3 regions of the Arthrobacter sp. 05L428 genome follow, and region 2 is predicted to be linked to each of the others. Evidence: riboswitches for the same ligand, from Rfam matches in the RefSeq annotation. Region 2 holds a riboswitch; each other region holds the start of a gene.
The links. A riboswitch is a leader RNA that binds a small molecule or an ion and turns the genes downstream of it on or off. The one in region 2 is predicted to bind thiamine pyrophosphate.
Positions count from the first base shown of each region.

Region 1: linked by a shared signal. The riboswitch ahead of thiC (phosphomethylpyrimidine synthase ThiC) and the one ahead of thiO (glycine oxidase ThiO) in region 2 are both predicted to bind thiamine pyrophosphate.
Region 3: linked by a shared signal. The riboswitch ahead of AC1DH3_RS10005 (ECF transporter S component) and the one ahead of thiO (glycine oxidase ThiO) in region 2 are both predicted to bind thiamine pyrophosphate.

Region 1 covers NZ_JBFTNW010000001.1:944,311-949,494, reverse strand. Annotated here, with positions in the region: gene AC1DH3_RS04410 (RNA-binding protein) at 1-180, opposite strand, end outside; gene rpsP (30S ribosomal protein S16) at 182-604, opposite strand; gene AC1DH3_RS04400 (hypothetical protein) at 825-1,262, opposite strand; gene AC1DH3_RS04395 (VOC family protein) at 1,542-2,417, opposite strand; gene AC1DH3_RS04390 (amidohydrolase family protein) at 2,498-3,598, opposite strand; TPP riboswitch at 3,693-3,800, shown strand; gene thiC (phosphomethylpyrimidine synthase ThiC) at 3,769-5,184, shown strand, end outside.
Region 2 covers NZ_JBFTNW010000001.1:547,448-552,631, forward strand. Annotated here, with positions in the region: gene AC1DH3_RS02635 (ferritin-like fold-containing protein) at 1-324, shown strand, start outside; gene thiE (thiamine phosphate synthase) at 321-1,049, opposite strand; TPP riboswitch at 1,076-1,196, shown strand; gene thiO (glycine oxidase ThiO) at 1,187-2,482, shown strand; gene thiS (sulfur carrier protein ThiS) at 2,479-2,715, shown strand; gene AC1DH3_RS02655 (thiazole synthase) at 2,721-3,530, shown strand; gene AC1DH3_RS02660 (DUF3311 domain-containing protein) at 3,717-3,998, shown strand; gene mctP (monocarboxylate uptake permease MctP) at 3,995-5,184, shown strand, end outside.
Region 3 covers NZ_JBFTNW010000004.1:38,743-43,926, reverse strand. Annotated here, with positions in the region: gene AC1DH3_RS10015 (energy-coupling factor transporter transmembrane component T family protein) at 1-178, opposite strand, end outside; gene AC1DH3_RS10010 (ABC transporter ATP-binding protein) at 175-1,794, opposite strand; gene AC1DH3_RS10005 (ECF transporter S component) at 1,808-2,440, opposite strand; TPP riboswitch at 2,510-2,653, opposite strand; gene AC1DH3_RS10000 (heme-degrading domain-containing protein) at 2,800-3,345, shown strand; gene AC1DH3_RS09995 (DUF4235 domain-containing protein) at 3,382-3,645, shown strand; gene mnhG (monovalent cation/H(+) antiporter subunit G) at 3,667-4,065, opposite strand; gene AC1DH3_RS09985 (MrpF/PhaF family protein) at 4,055-4,333, opposite strand; gene AC1DH3_RS09980 (Na+/H+ antiporter subunit E) at 4,330-4,875, opposite strand; gene AC1DH3_RS09975 (Na+/H+ antiporter subunit D) at 4,872-5,184, opposite strand, start outside.

The DNA of each region.
Region 1 (5,184 bases), 400 kb from region 2:
CACCACAGTGCGCAAAGCGCGTGCGGTGCGGCCCTGGCGTCCGATCACCCGTCCCAGATCGTCCTGATGAACGCGCACCTCGAGGGTGTCCCCGCGGCGGTTGTTCTTCGCACTGACCTTGACGTCCTCGGGGCTGTCAACAATCCCGCGGACCAGGTGTTCGAGCGCTTCTGCCAGCAATTTACTCAGCCTCGGTGGTCTCTGCTTCGGCGTCGGCGGGAGCCTCGGCTGCGTCGTCCTTCTTAGCCTTCTTGGTGATAGCTTCCGGGATGATCACGGAACCCTTTTCCGGGGTAACGAAGGCTTCCTTGGGAGCCTTGGTCTTCAAGGTGCCCTCCTGGCCCGGGAGACCCTTGAACTTCTGCCAGTCACCGGTGATCTTCAGGATCGCGGCAACCTGCTCGGACGGCTGTGCGCCGACGCCGAGCCAGTACTGGGCACGGTCCGTGTCGACCTCGATGTACGAGGGCTCTTCGGTCGGGTGGTACTTGCCGATCTCTTCGATGGCACGGCCATCACGCTTGGAGCGTGCGTCCATGACGACGATGCGGTAGTACGGTGCGCGCATCTTGCCGAAGCGCTTAAGGCGAATCTTTACGGCCACTTTTGTGGTCACTCCTGTTTCTGAAACGGGGTCGAGCCCGGCGTTCTGCACCCGTGGGGCGGGCCGTACTAGGGGGTTCTAAAAGGACAAGATCCGGACGCGGAGAGAGGGGCCACGCAGATCGAGTACCTGTTCATTGTGCCAGATCACCGCGCGGATTTCGACTTGACACCCTAGGGCTGCGTGTCCGGGCACTTTTTCGAGCCGTCAGCTTGGGGCGTCAGGAGGTCCAGACGTAGAGCCCGGCCTTGGTGGCAGGGTCGACGCCGGCAGCGAGTTCGGCGAGCTGGCGGACATAGCGGGCGGCCTGGTCGGCACCGAAGGGCATGTCCTCCTCCGCGGCCCAGCCTTCGGCGACGTCCGCTAGGACATCACCCTCGCCCTCGGTCTCGTAGCTGAGCAACTCGGCCAGGGCGCGGACCATGGCGGCCGGCACGCCCAGCAGGGAGTCGCTGGCCACGTCCACCATGGCCAGCTCATAGTCGGCCCCGGCGGCATGCACGGCAGTCCCGGCCAGGTCACCCAGGCGTTCGACTTCGAAGTCGCTGATGTCCGGAATCCGGACCGCGCCGGGGGCGACCGCGGCGCCGCCGTCGAGGGCCGCGGCGCGCTTGAGGGCGGCGTCATGGGTGGCGACGAAGATTTCAGTAAATCCCAAGGAAGTGCTCCTCATGAGGGTTGGCGGCGCTGGCCGCGTTTTTGGCGTCGCTTTCAGCCTATCCGCTCCAGCCCGGCCGCGCCCGGACCGGCCGCGCCCGGACCGGACATGCTCTGCCCCGGCCGCAAGCAAGGGACATAATCCCACTATGTCCATTCCCCGAAGCGCACGCGGGACATGTCCGCGGACCCAAGCATCAGGAGGTGGACATGCCCAACGCGGGCCTCGAAGGTTGGACATGTCCAGTCCTGGCGCTGCAGGTTGGGCATGTCCGGATGATCACCGGACGGCGACGCGGATGCTGTTGCGCCACGGATCCTCGAAGCGCAGCTCGGCTCCGGTGTGGTGCGACTGGACGCCCGCGGTCTTGAGGCGGTCGGCGAGGGCGCCGACGTCGTCGCCGGACGGTACTTCAACCAGCACTTCGCCGAGGCCGAGGGTGTCGCGGCGGGGGCCGGCGCCGCGGCTGTTCCAGACGTTCATGGCCATGTGGTGGTGGTAGCCGCCGGCTGAGACGAAGAGCGCCTGGCCGTGCCAGCCCGCGGTCTTCTCAAAGCCGAGGGTGCCGACGTAGAAGTCGTGCGCGGACTGGACGTCGCCGACCTGCAGGTGGACGTGCCCGACGCCGGCGTCGGCCTCGCGCTGCCCGGCGAGCGACGCCTCGGTGAGGTGCTGCTCGAGGTAGCGCTGCGGCGGCAGGGCCAGGCTGTCCATCACGACGTTCTTGCCGTCCCAGGACCAGGCTTCGCGGGGGCGGTCCCAGTAGAGCTCGATACCGTTGCCCTCCGGGTCATTGAAGTAGAAGGCCTCGCTGACAAGGTGGTCGGCGCTGCCGGTGAAGGATTGCGGCTCATACTGCGCGGCGGACGCGACGGTGGCGGCCAGCGAGGGCTGGTCCTCAAAGAGAAGGGCGGTGTGGAAGAGGCCGGCTTCGCCGCGGGAGGGCAGGTTCAGCCCGGGTGCCGGTGCCAGGTGGACCAGCGGCTTGAGCTTGCGTCCGAGGTAGAGCCCGCCGTCCTGCTCGGCAACGATGTCGAGGCCGAGGGCGCGCTGGTAGTAGTCCGTCATCAGCTTCATGTCGCCGACCTTGAGCATCACGGTGCCCATGGTGAGTTCGGCAGGAAGGAGATCCTGGGTGCTGGCTTCTACGGTCATTGAAACGCTCCGGTGGTTCTGTGGCCCCCGACCTTCGGCGACCCTCGTAGAGTTAAATTACTTGAAGCTTCAATTTATTCCTAATGGCCGGGGATGCTCCCCTGTACCAGTTCGCCGCGGAGCACGATGCCCCTGAGCTCGCGCAGGGTGCCGAGATTCCCGCGCGGATCCTCGGCGCAGACCAGGACGTCGGCACTGGCACCTTCTGTGATCGCGTCGGCTCCGAGCCAGTCGCGGGCGGCCCAGGCCCCTGCGTCGAGGGCGGCGCCGGCGGGGAGCCCGGCGCCGTGCAGGGCCTCAAGTTCGTCGACGATGCGCCCGTGCTTGATCACACTCCCCGCGTCCGTCCCGGCGTAGATGGCGACCCCGGCCTCATACGCCTCGAGGATCCGTTCGGCGCGGCGTTCCCAGAGCCCCAGCATGTGCGCCGCGTAGCGGGGGAACTTTGCCTTGGCCTGGGCCGCGATGTCCGGGAAAGTGGCGATGTTGATCAGGGTGGGGACAATCGGGACACCCTGTTCGACGAAGCGCGGCAAGTGCCGGGGAAGCAGCCCGGTTCCGTGTTCGATGCAGTCGATGCCGGCGTCGAGCATGTCATCGAGGGTGTCCTCCGCGAAGCAGTGCGCCGTGACGCGGGCGCCTTCGTCGTGGGCGGCCCGGACCGCGTCCCTGACGCTCCGGGCCGGGAAACTCGCAGCGAGGTCGCCGGCGTCGCGGTCGATCCAGTCCCCCACCAGCTTGACCCAGCCGTCCCCCGCGCGGGCCTGCTTGCGTACGGCCTCCACGAGGTCCTCGGGTTCCACCTCGACGGCGAAGCCCCGCAGGTACCGCCGCGTCCTGGCGATGTGCCGCCCGGCGCGGAGGATGCGTGGCAGCTCGCGCCGTTGCTGGATCCAGCGGGTGTCATGAACGGCGCCGGCGTCGCGGACCAGCAGGGTACCGGCGTCGCGATCGGTCAGGGCCTGCCGCTCGGCAACTTCCTCGGGGACATCCCCGCCGGGTCCGAGCCCGATGTGGCAGTGCGCATCGACCAGCCCGGGGATCACCCAACCGTCCAGGACCAGGTCCGGCGCGGCCGCGGGGCGCCGGAAGGTCAGGCGGCCGTCCACGGCCCACAGCCCGCGCCGCTCTTGGTCGGCTCCGGTGAGGACCGGGCCGCTGAACTCGATGATGCCGCTCATGGCCTAAAGCCTAATCCGCATCGCGATCCGCGGGCCTAGCCCGCCCAGCCCCCCAGCCCCTCGACGGCTTCCCGTCGGCCTGTGGTAGCTTCGTCTACGACCACACGGGTGCCCTTGCAGGGGCTGAGATCGGGCTGACGCAGCCTGCGACCGTTGAACCTGTCCGGGTAATGCCGGCGAAGGAAGTGAGTATCTCTTTGAGCGCAACAAATCCACAGCAGAGCCCTGCCCAGAATGGGAACAGCGCCGCAGCAGCTACCGTGACGCAGTCCCTGAAGTCGCATGCCCTCGCGTACGTCGAGGACGGCGGGATCCGCGTCCCGGTAACCGAAATCGCCCTGGCACCGTCCCCTGGCGGCGTCGGGAATCCTCCGTTCCGGGTCTACCGCACCGCGGGCCCGGGCAGCGACCCGGTGGTGGGACTCGCCGCTTTCCGCCGTGACTGGATCGCCGGGCGCGCGGACACGGAGCCGTACAGCGGCCGGGAACGCACTCTGCTCGACGACGGCAAGTCCGCGGTCAGGCGCGGCGCCGCCTCGGCTGAATGGCGGGGCGCACCGCCCGAGCCGCGTCGCGCCGTCGAAGGCCGAACGGTTACCCAGATGCATTATGCGCGGCACGGCATCGTGACACCGGAGATGCGTTTCGTCGCGCTGCGGGAGAACTGCGACGTCGAGCTTGTCCGCGGCGAAGTCGCCGCCGGCCGGGCCATCATCCCAAGCAACATCAACCACCCGGAGTCCGAGCCGATGATCATCGGGAAGGCGTTCCTGGTGAAGATCAACGCGAACATCGGCAACTCCGCGGTAAGCAGTTCCATCGCCGAGGAGGTCGACAAGCTCCAATGGGCCACGCAATGGGGGGCGGACACGGTGATGGACCTTTCGACCGGGGACGACATCCATACGACCCGCGAATGGATCATCCGCAACTCGCCCGTCCCCATCGGCACCGTCCCGATCTATCAGGCACTGGAGAAGGTGAACGGCGAAGCAAACGCCCTGACCTGGGAGATCTTCCGTGACACGGTGATCGAACAGTGCGAGCAGGGCGTCGACTACATGACGATCCACGCCGGGTTGCTGCTGCGGTACGTCCCGTTGACCGCCAACCGGGTCACCGGCATCGTGTCCCGCGGAGGTTCCATCATGGCTGGGTGGTGCCTCGCACACCACCAGGAGAACTTTCTCTACACGCATTTCGACGAGTTGTGCGAAATTTTCGCCCGCTACGACGTCGCCTTCTCACTCGGCGACGGCCTGCGGCCGGGGTCGACGGCGGACGCCAACGACGCTGCCCAGTTCGCCGAACTGGACACCCTGGCGGAGCTCACGCAACGGGCCTGGGACTTCGATGTCCAGGTCATGGTGGAGGGCCCGGGACACGTGCCGTTCCACCTCGTCCGGGAAAACGTGGAGCGCCAGCAGGAACTCTGCAAGGGCGCGCCCTTCTACACGCTGGGGCCGCTGGTCACGGATATCGCACCGGGCTATGACCACATCACCTCGGCGATCGGCGCCACCGAGATCGCCCGCTACGGGACCGCCATGCTGTGCTACGTCACGCCGAAGGAGCACCTCGGCCTG
Region 2 (5,184 bases):
TCCATTTCGGGCTATGTCGACGCCGGGACGGCCGGGCTGATCGAACTGGTCCAGGCGGCCGGGGACGCGACGGTTGTGCTGCGGGACCGGCTCAAGGCCGCGCTCGCCGACGATCCGCGGCTGGCGTCCCGGCTGGCCCTGTGGGCTCGGCGGTTGCTCGGCGAAGCGCTTACCCAGGCCCAGCGGGTCAGCGTGGAGCACGCCTTCCTCGGCGGCCTGACCGGCACGGACGAGGACCGGGCCGGTGAACTCGCCCGCGCCCTGACCGCCGAGCTTGCCGCCGCCCATTCCCGTCGGATGTCAGAGCTGGGACTAGCCGGCTAGTTGTCCGCGGCGCCGCTGTGGACGTCGGCGTCGGCGTCCGCCCCGGCGTCGAGCGCGGCGAGCAGGGCACGCGCGGCCCCGGCAGGATCAGCGGCCTCGGTAATCGCCCGGACCACCACAATCCTTCTGGCTCCGGCGTCGACCACCTGCGCCACGTTGCCCAGGTCGATGCCGCCGATCGCGAACCACGGCACCACCCCGGCGACTTTCCCGACATCGGCGGCCTCGGCCCGGACGATCGCCGCGGCGGCGTAGCGCACCAGGTCCAGCCCGACGGCGGCGCGGCCCGGCTTGGTGGGGGTGGCCCAGACCGGGCCCACGCAGAAGTAGTCCAGCCCGCCCCGGCCCGGGGACGCCGCGATGGCCGCATCCACCTGTTCCGGCGTGTGCGTGGACATGCCGATCACGGTGCCCTTGCCCAGGAAATCCCGTGCCGCGGCGAACGGGATGTCCTTTTGCCCAATGTGGAACACCGGCGCCCCTGCCAGTGAGGCCAGGTCGGCACGGTCGTTCACCGCCCAGAGCCGGCCGTGCCGCCGCGCCACGGAGTGCAGGACCTCCAGCAGCTCAAGCTCCTCGGCCGCCTCCAGCGACTTGTCCCGCAACTGGATGATGTCGACGCCGCCGGAAAAGGCAGCGTCAACGAAGTCCTCGAAGTCACCGCGCTCCTTCCGGGCATCGGTGCACAGGTACAGGCGGGCGGTGGTGTGGACATCCTGGCTCATGCCCCAAGCCTAGTTCCTCTAAACTGGGCGCATACCGCGGGAGCCCGCGCGGGCCGCCAGACGGCCGACGGGCTGAGAGGGCGTCAGAGCCGACCGCTTGACCTGATCCGGCTAGTACCGGCGTAGGGAAGGAACCCATGGACGTATCCGTCGCACCACCCGCCACACCACCGGGCCCATCCTCGGATTATTACGACGTCGTCGTGATCGGCGGGGGAGTGATCGGCCACGGCATCGCCTGGGAGGCCCGCCGTTCTGGCCGTACCGTCGCGCTGGTCGACGACGCCCCCGGCACCGGCGCCAGCTGGGCTGCCGCCGGCATGCTGGCGCCCGTGAGTGAACTCCACTACCAGGAGGAGGAGCTCCTGGCCCTGATGCTGGAAGCCTCAGGGCTGTGGCCGGAGTTCGCCGCCGGCCTGGCCGGCGGCAGCACTGACGGCGGCGGCACTGGATATCTCACGACGCCGACCCTCGCCGTCGGCGCGGACGCGGCCGACCGCCGGGCGCTCGCCGACCTGCGGGCCGCGCAGCAGGCCTGCGGCCTGGCCGTGAAGCCGCTGACCGTCCGTGAAGCACGCAGCCGCGAACCGTTGCTCAGCCCCGGTATCTCCTGCGCCTTCGACATCCCGGCCGACCACCAGGTGGATCCGCGCCGGTTGCTGGCCAGGATCGGTTCACTGCTGGCTGCCGACAGCCGGTTCACGGCCGTGCCCCGCCGCGCGGCCGGGCTGCTCTGGCGGGGCGGCCGCGTCGCCGGCATCCGTTTCGAGGGCGGCGGAGAGCTCCGCGCCAGCGAGACGGTCGTAGCCAACGGCCTGGCCGCGGCGGAACTGCATGGCCTGCCCGGGGGATTGTCCCTGCCGCTGCGTCCGGTTTACGGGGACATCCTGCGGCTCCGGGTCCCGGCACGGCTCCGGCCACTGCTGCGCTCGACCGTGCGGGGCCTGGTCCGCGGGGTTCCGGTCTACATCGTCCCGCGGGAGGACGGCACGGTCGTGATCGGCGCAACCCAGCGGGAGGATGCGCCCTCCGAGGCTGGCGCCGTCTCTGCCGGCGGCGTGTACCAGCTTCTGCGTGATGCCCAGCAGCTGGTCCCGGCCGTTGCCGAGCTGGAACTGCTCGAGGCCACGGCGCGGGCACGCCCCGGGACCCCGGACAACGCCCCGCTCCTAGGGCGCGTGGCCAGCGCTGGATCCGGACAGGACGTCGAGGGACTCATCATTGCCACCGGGTTCTTCCGGCACGGGGTCCTGCTCACCCCGGCGGCCGCCGCCATCTGCCGGGCGCTGCTGGACGGAGAGCCGGACCGGCGCTGGGAGGGCTTCCGCCCGGACCGCTTCTCCAGCCGCCGCCCGGTTTCTCCAGCCCCCGGCTCATCCGAGCGGGACGCTTCACCCGCGGACGCTCCAGCGAAAGACAGGACGACAGCATGAATATCAGGCTCAACGGAGCGCAGCACGCCCTCGCCGACGGCGCCACTATCAGCGCCTTGGTCAGCGGGGTGACCGGCCGGACGCTGGCCGCCGACGGCCGGGCCACGGACGGCCGGAAACTGGGCGTCGCCGTCGCCCGCAACGCCGAGGTGGTGCCGCGCAGCCAGTGGCACGCGACCGCGCTCGCCGAGGGCGACGACGTCGAACTCGTTACGGCAGTACAGGGAGGATAGAGGGCATGGAAGCAACAGCAATGCAGGAAACGCAGCAGGCACGCCGGGATCTGCTGACGGTTGACGGAGTGGAACTGGGCTCCCGCCTGATCATGGGCACCGGCGGTGCGCCGAGCCTGGACGGCCTCGGAGCCGCGCTGGTGGCCTCCGGAACGGAACTCACGACGGTGGCCATGCGTCGCTACTCTCCAGCCGAGAGCGGCTCGTTGTTCCAGTTGCTGGCGGACCACAACATCCGGGTGCTGCCCAACACCGCCGGATGCTTCACCGCCCGGGACGCCGTCCTCACGGCCGAACTGGCCCGCGAAGCGCTGGAGACGGACTGGGTGAAGCTCGAGGTGATCGCGGATGAGCACACCCTGCTGCCCGACGCCTTGGAACTGGTGGAGGCAACCGAACAGCTGGTGGCGCGCGGCTTCAAGGTCTTCGCTTACACGAATGACGACCCGGTCCTGGCCCTCCGGCTGGAGAACCTCGGCGCCACGGCCGTGATGCCGCTGGGCGCCCCGATCGGCACCGGCCTGGGCATCCTGAATCCGCACAACATTGAACTCATCGTCTCCCGTGCCTCGGTGCCGGTGGTGCTCGACGCAGGAATTGGCACCGCCTCCGACGCCGCGCTCGCGATGGAACTGGGTTGCGACGCCGTGCTGCTCGCCACCGCCGTGACCCGTGCCCAGGACCCGGCGCTGATGGGTGAGGCGTTCCGGCACGCCGTCATCGCCGGCCGGCTGGCGCGACGGGCCGGCCGGATCCCGCGCCGCGAGCATGCCCTCGCGTCGTCCGCGATGGAAGGACGCGCCGAGTTCCTGTAGGGGCCCCGGCGCCGCTCCCGTCCAGGCCCGTTCGCCTCGCCAAACCGTGATTAAAGGCACTGTTGAAGATTAAATCCAGTGTCTATCCTGTTGGGTAACGACCGCTGCACTGCACGGTCCGCAGGCCGCCGGCACGTCCCGGGAAGCCTTCCCGCTCCGGGGGCCCGTCTCGGTGAGGAGGCGTCCATGTCCAGTCCTGATGTGCCAACGCGGGGGCCGGCCAAGCCGGGTCCCTATGTAGTGTCCGGAATCCTGTTGCTCGTCGCCATTGTGGTTCCGTTGGTTGTGCCCGCGTACGCCTTCGACGAACCGCGGCTGGCGGGTATCCCGTATTTCTACTGGTATCAGATGGCATGGATCCCGGTCACCGCGGCCTTGGTGGGGATCTCCTACTGGCTGGTCACCAGGGAGGACCGCCGTCGCCGTGAATCCGTCCGCGGGGCGGCCGCTGCGGGGGAGGAGCGGTGAACGGGGCGGTCGTGCCGCTGGCGGCACCGGACCGGCCGGTCAACGGCATAGCCCTCACCATTGTGATCATCCTCTTCGTCCTGGTGGCGGTCCTCGGCTTCTTTGCCGCGCGGTGGAGGCGGGAAGAAACGACAGGGCTGCATAGCCTCGACGAATGGGGACTGGGCGGCCGGGGCTTTGGTACCTGGGTGACCTGGTTCCTGCTCGGCGGGGACCTTTACACGGCTTACACCTTCGTGGCGGTCCCGGCGGCGATGTGGGCCACCGGAGCCGTGAGCGGCTTCTTCGCCGTGCCGTACACAATCGTGCTCTACCCGATCGTGTTTTTGCTGATGAGCAGGCTGTGGTCCGTCTCGCACCGCCACGGTTTCGTCACGCCGGCGGACTTTGTTGGCGGCCGGTATGGCAGCAGGGCGCTTACCGTTGCGGTCGCCGCCACCGGCATCGTCGCCACCATGCCCTACATTGCCCTGCAACTCGTGGGCATCAAGGCCGTACTCACTGTGCTCGGCCTGGGCAGTGCTGAGAACGCGCTGCTGACCGACCTGCCGCTCATCATCGCGTTCGTGGTTCTGGCCGCGTATACCTATACCTCGGGCCTGCGCGCTCCTGCCCTGATCGCCGTCGTGAAGGACCTGCTGATCTATCTGGCCGTGATCGTGGCGGTGATCTACCTGCCTATCAAGTTCGGCGGGTGGGGTACCATTTTCGACTCCGCCGAGGCGAAGCTGGGAGCGGTCAATCCGGCGACGGGCAAACCGGCGGGCGCGTTCATCCCGGGGGCGTCCAGCTACTCCGCGTATTGGACCCTGGCGCTTGGTTCCGCGCTGGCCCTGTTCATGTATCCGCACTCGATCACGGGCGTCCTGGCGACCAAAAGCCGGAACACCATCCGCAGGAACGCTGCGGTGCTGCCGCTGTACTCCTTGATGCTGGGCTTCCTGGCACTCCTGGGCTACGCGGCCATTTTCGCCGGCACCAAGCCCACCGACCTGAACGGCGCCGTCAATCCGCAACTGGTGGTGCCGCAGTTGTTTCTGGATCAGTTCCCGGCCTGGTTTGCCGGCATTGCGCTCGCCGCCATCGCCATCGGGGCGCTGGTCCCGGCCGCCATCATGTCCATCGCCGCGGCCAACCTGTTCACCCGAAACATTTACCGGGACCTGATCAAGCCGGACGCCACGCC
Region 3 (5,184 bases), on a different contig from region 2:
GGGTCAGGCCCGCCAGCGGGAACAGCAGCAGTTCGAAGGCGAGCGCCACGGACGCGGACACCCAGTCGATGGACAGCGCCAGCGCGACCGTGATGAGCACGACGCCGGAGAATTTCGCCAGCGGGTTGGCGCGGGTCAGCAGAGCGTGGTTTCCGCGCAGGGTCAGGGCGTCCCTCATGGCGCCGCCACCCCCGGATTCGTCCTGCCGGGTAGTCCCGGCGCGCCCGACTGCGGTGCGCCGAGCTTCAGCTCGGTGCCGCCCAGGACCTCGCTGAACTCCGCGTCGTGGGTCACCGAGACCACCGCGGTCCCGGCGTCGAGAAGCTCGGAGAGGAAGGAGGCCAGTTCCGCCCAGGTGTTGGCGTCCTGGCCGAAGGTGGGTTCGTCCAGCACCAGCACCTGCGGGTGGGCAGCCAGCACCGTGGCCACGGAGAGCCGCCGTTTTTCCCCGCCGGAGAGCGTGTAGGGGTTGGCGTCCACGAGTTCGCGGAGCCGGAGCCGTTCCAGCAGCTCGTCGACCCGTTCTTCGCCGCGGCCCAGCTGGCGGGGACCGAACATCAGTTCGTCCAGCACCCTGCCGGTGACGAACTGGTGCTCGGGTTCCTGGAACACCGTGCCGATCCTGGCGATCAACTGCTGGGCCCTCCATTTGTACGGATCGATGCCTGCGCCGGCGCTCAGCTCGGTGGTGGCGGACACCGCGCCGGAGACCGGGGAGAGCAGGCCTGCCAGGGTCAGGGCGAAGGTCGACTTCCCGGAACCGTTGGGGCCGGTGATGGTCAGCGCCTGGCCGGCCCGGACCCGGGCCGTGATGCCGGACTGCACCGGGACGGGTATTACCGTGCTGAAGCCCCGCAGCAAACCGGTGCGGCGGGGCCGTTCGCGGGACACGGCCAGTTCCTCTGCGGCCAGCAGCAGCTGGCCGGCCCCGGCGTCCCCTTCGGGTCCTGTTCGGCCGCGGCGGGCCCGGGTGGCGGGCACATGGCCCGGCACCCAGACGCCGGCGGAGATGAGCATGTCCCGCGCCCGCTCCAGGACCAGGTCCGGGGGCCCGTCCAGCAGCACGGCGGAGTCCGTGGCGGATCCGGGCTGCAGCACGACGATCCGGTCCACAAGGTCTTTCCAGACAGCAACCCGGTGCTCCACCACCACCAGGGTGGCCCCGGTCTTGTCCAGGCACCGTCCCACGGCGTCGCGGACCTCCAGGACACCGGCCGGGTCAAGGTTGGCGGTGGGCTCATCGAGGAGCAGCAGCCCGGGCCGCATCGCGAGGATCCCGGCGAGCGCCAGCCGTTGCTTCTGGCCTCCGGAGAGCGACGACGTCGGGTGATGCAGCGGCAGGCCGCCCAGCCCGACGTCGTCGAGCGCCTCCCCCACCCGCCGCCAGATGTCCGCCGGGGGGACCGAGAGGTTTTCGGCCCCGAAGGCCACGTCGTCGCCGAGCCGCGACAGCACCACCTGGGTCTCCGGGTCCTGCTGCATCAGCCCGGCCCGCCCGCGCCGGGCCCTGGGCGGGGCTCCGTCGATCAGCAGGCTGCCGGTCTCATCGGAGTCCTCGGCATCAGCGGAAGCAGCAGCGGACGCGGCTGCCGCAGTGCTGTCCCCCAGCACACCGGCCAGGGCGTGCAACAGCGTGGACTTGCCGGCGCCGGACGGGCCCAGCAACAGCACGCGCTCGCCCGGACGGATGTCCAGGTCCAGGCCGCTCACGGCGGGCCGGGCCCGGCCGGCGTGCCGCCAGCCCCAGCCGCGGGCGCTGACCGCGGCCGGGCGTACGTCGTCGACAGACCTCATGCGTGTGCGGGCATCAGGAGAAGACGGGTTCCGATGCCGCCTTGCGGGACCCGAACGAGGCCAGCACCCCGGTCTTGGCCAGGCCGCGGGTGGCGAGCCAGGACAGTCCCCCGGCAATCACCGCTCCGGAGATGGCGCAGAAGATGATGTAGGCGAGCTTGTCACCGGTTTCGTACGCGATGTTCCAGCCCCAGGGCAGGAAGGAGTCGTTCAGGCCGCAGAACAGGCCCGCACCGGCACCGGCCAGCAGGGACACCGGAAGGTTGAACTTCTTGTACAGGAACGCGGCAAAGATGAGTTCGGCGCCCAGGCCCTGCAGGATGCCGGAGATCAGCACGGTGGTGCCGTACTGCGAGCCCATGATCAGCTCGCCGGTGGCGGCCACCGCTTCGCAGAACAGCGCCGCCCCGGGCTTGCGGATAACGAGCATGCCCAGCACCGCCGGGATCATCCAGCCGCCGGCGTAGAGCCCGGTCAGCGGCGGGTAGACCGCGTTGAGCGGGACGGAAACAAGGTTGGAACCCTGGGACCAGGCCCAGAAAATCACACCGCCGGCAACAGCGATCAACGCGGCCACCACAATGTCGACCACGCGCCAGCTGTATTTGCCGGTGGTCAGTGTCTGCTTCGCAGAAATGTCAGTCATATCGTCCTCCTGAGGAACAGGAGGGGAGGGTGCTCCGGCGGCACCGCGGCCTTCGCCACGGGTGCCGGGCACCCTGAGAACTCGACTCCCTTGCGCCGGTACTAACCGGATCAGGTTCGAGGGTCTGCGGCTGTCCGCACTCTCAGCGCCCACCTACGGTTACCTTGGATTTCTCCAGTGATGCCCGACGGCGGCGCTCCCCTGTCGTATCTAAATCGCCCTTGTGGGCTGGCTCAGTTTACACCCGGCGGCACTCCCAAGTGACTCGCAGTCGTTGTCGTTTTGAGGGCTCATAACGGCAACAACTGCGAGTCAGTTGGGCTTGCGCGGCGGCGGCCACCTAACGGAAGCTGAGTCCCATGACCGACGCACCAGTGCCTTCCCCCGAGTACGACCCGGACTCCGCGGAACCACAGCCGCCGGGATCCCTGGCCGCGCTCATCGGCCGCATCCTGGCCGAAATCGACGAACTGCAGTTCCGGTCCTTCAGCAAGGACGACGCGCTGGACCTGGGCCTCCTCCTGGTCCAACTCGGCCGCCAGCGCTCCTACCCGATCGCCATCGACATCAGCAAGGGCGATCAGGTCCTCTTCCACGCCGCACTGGAGGGCGCCACCCCGGACAATGAGCGCTGGATCAAGGCCAAACAGCGCACCGCGGTGCGGTATGAAGTCCCGTCGCTGCTGGTGGGCCTGCGGGCGCGTGCTGCCGGTCAGAGGATCGAGGACAACGCCTGGTTCGACCAGCGGGAGTTTGCAGCCCACGGCGGCTCGTTCCCCATCTACCTGCGCGGAACCGGGGTGGTAGGCACCGTCACGGTGTCGGGGCTGCCGCAGAAGGACGACCACGAGCTGGTGGTCGAGGCACTGACCGAAATCCTCGGCCGCCCGGGGACGCTAGGCTAGGGGAAGCCCTGTTTCCTCCCGCAAGGAGTACGAAGTATGAACATCTTCATCAAACTGCTTGGCACCGGCGTCAGCCTCCTCGCCGGCTTCGTCGGCACCAAGGTAGTCGACACCGTCTGGGAAAAGACCACCGGCAACAAACCGCCCAAGGGCCACGACGACGACGTCCCCACCACCCTGCGCCAGGCCCTGACCTTCGCCCTCATTTCGGCCTCGGTCAGCGCCATCATCCAGGTCCTCGCCAACCGCGGCACGCAGCGGGCGATCACCCGCTTCGCCAAGACCCAGGACCTGGTCTAAGCCATATCGCCGCCGGCGGCGTTACTCGTCGTCGTCGTCCGTGAATCCGCGCTTGCCGGCCGCCTGCTGCACCACGGCTTCCAGCTCGTCGGCGCTCAGCAGCTCGGGGTGCAGGTGCTTGGTGCGGTAGCCGGCGCGGCCAACCATGTGGGCGGAGACCGGCACTGTGAGCAGCTGGAAGATCCACGCGACCACCAGCACCGGCCACACCCACCAGGTGCGCAGCTGCAGCCCCACGGCGCAGAGCAGCAGGAAAAGCCCCAGCACCTGCGGCTTGGTCGCGGCGTGCATCCGGCTCATGAGGTCGGGGAACCGCAGCAGGCCGATGGCCGCGCCGAGGGACATCAGCGCCCCGACCACCATGAACACAGCCGAGACGGTGTCGATTACGGCGTCGGCGGAAATCGTGTCAGGACTCATTGGGCTGCTTCCTCCGGTCGGCCACGAATCGGGCCACCGTCACCGAACCGACAAAGCCGATGATCGAGATGGACACCAGCAGCATCAGGTTGTTCAGGTGCCGGTTCACGGCCATGTCGATGCACAGCGCCGCGCCTAGGATGGCCAGCAGCACGTCGGCGGCCAGCACCCGGTCCAGCAGCGAGGGCCCCCGCGCGATGCGGATGATCGCGCCGGCCGCGGCGAGCGACAGCACGACCGCGGTAATGGTCAAAACCAGCGGCATCATGCCCCGGCCTCCTGCTTCAGTGCGGACAGTTCGGCCCTGGTGCCCATGATCCGGATCAGCCCGGCCTCCGTGTCGCGGACCTCCTTGCGGAGCTTCGCCGCGTCCTCGGCGTCTCGGACGTTGATGCCGTGGATGTAGAGCGTGGACGTGGACCTGTCCACCTCCACCACCACGGACCCCGGGATCAGGGAAATGACGTGTCCCGTGGCGGTCACCAGCAGGTCTGAATGGCTGCGGAGCGGGACGGCTATGACGGCGCTGATCACCCGCGGACCACGGACCACGGCCAGGTACAGGACCTGGAAGCTGGCCGCCACGACCTTGGCCAGGAAGACCAGCGCGAACGGCACGGCGCGCAGCACGTTGAAGCGGCCCCCCAGTTCCACCGGCGGCAGGTAGAACAGCCGGGCCACCACCACCGCGATCAGGGCGCCGAAGAGCAGGTTTCCGGCGCTGAAGTCCTGCCACAGGGCGCCCCAGACAATAACGAGCCAGACCAGCAGCGGCAGCTCCTGGCGCAGCGAGACCCTCTTCCGTGTCATTTGCCGCCCTCCTGCCGCATCGGCTGGGCGATTACCGGAACCGGCGCCTCGTCCCCAAGCACGGCCTGGATATAGGCGGACCGGTTCAGCATCTCCCCGGCGGACTGGTCCGCCACCCGGAAGAGCGGCCCGGCAAACACCGTCAGCGCCACCCCGAACAGCACCAGGCCCAGAGTGGAGCCCACCATGGTCCGCGGCAGCAGGGTCACGTTCTGCTGGCCCGCGCGGTGGCCGGTGGCCGCGTCGGCGGGGGCGGCGAGCAGCACGGGATCGGGATGTTCGGCGTCCTCGGGCTTGCGCCAGAAGGCG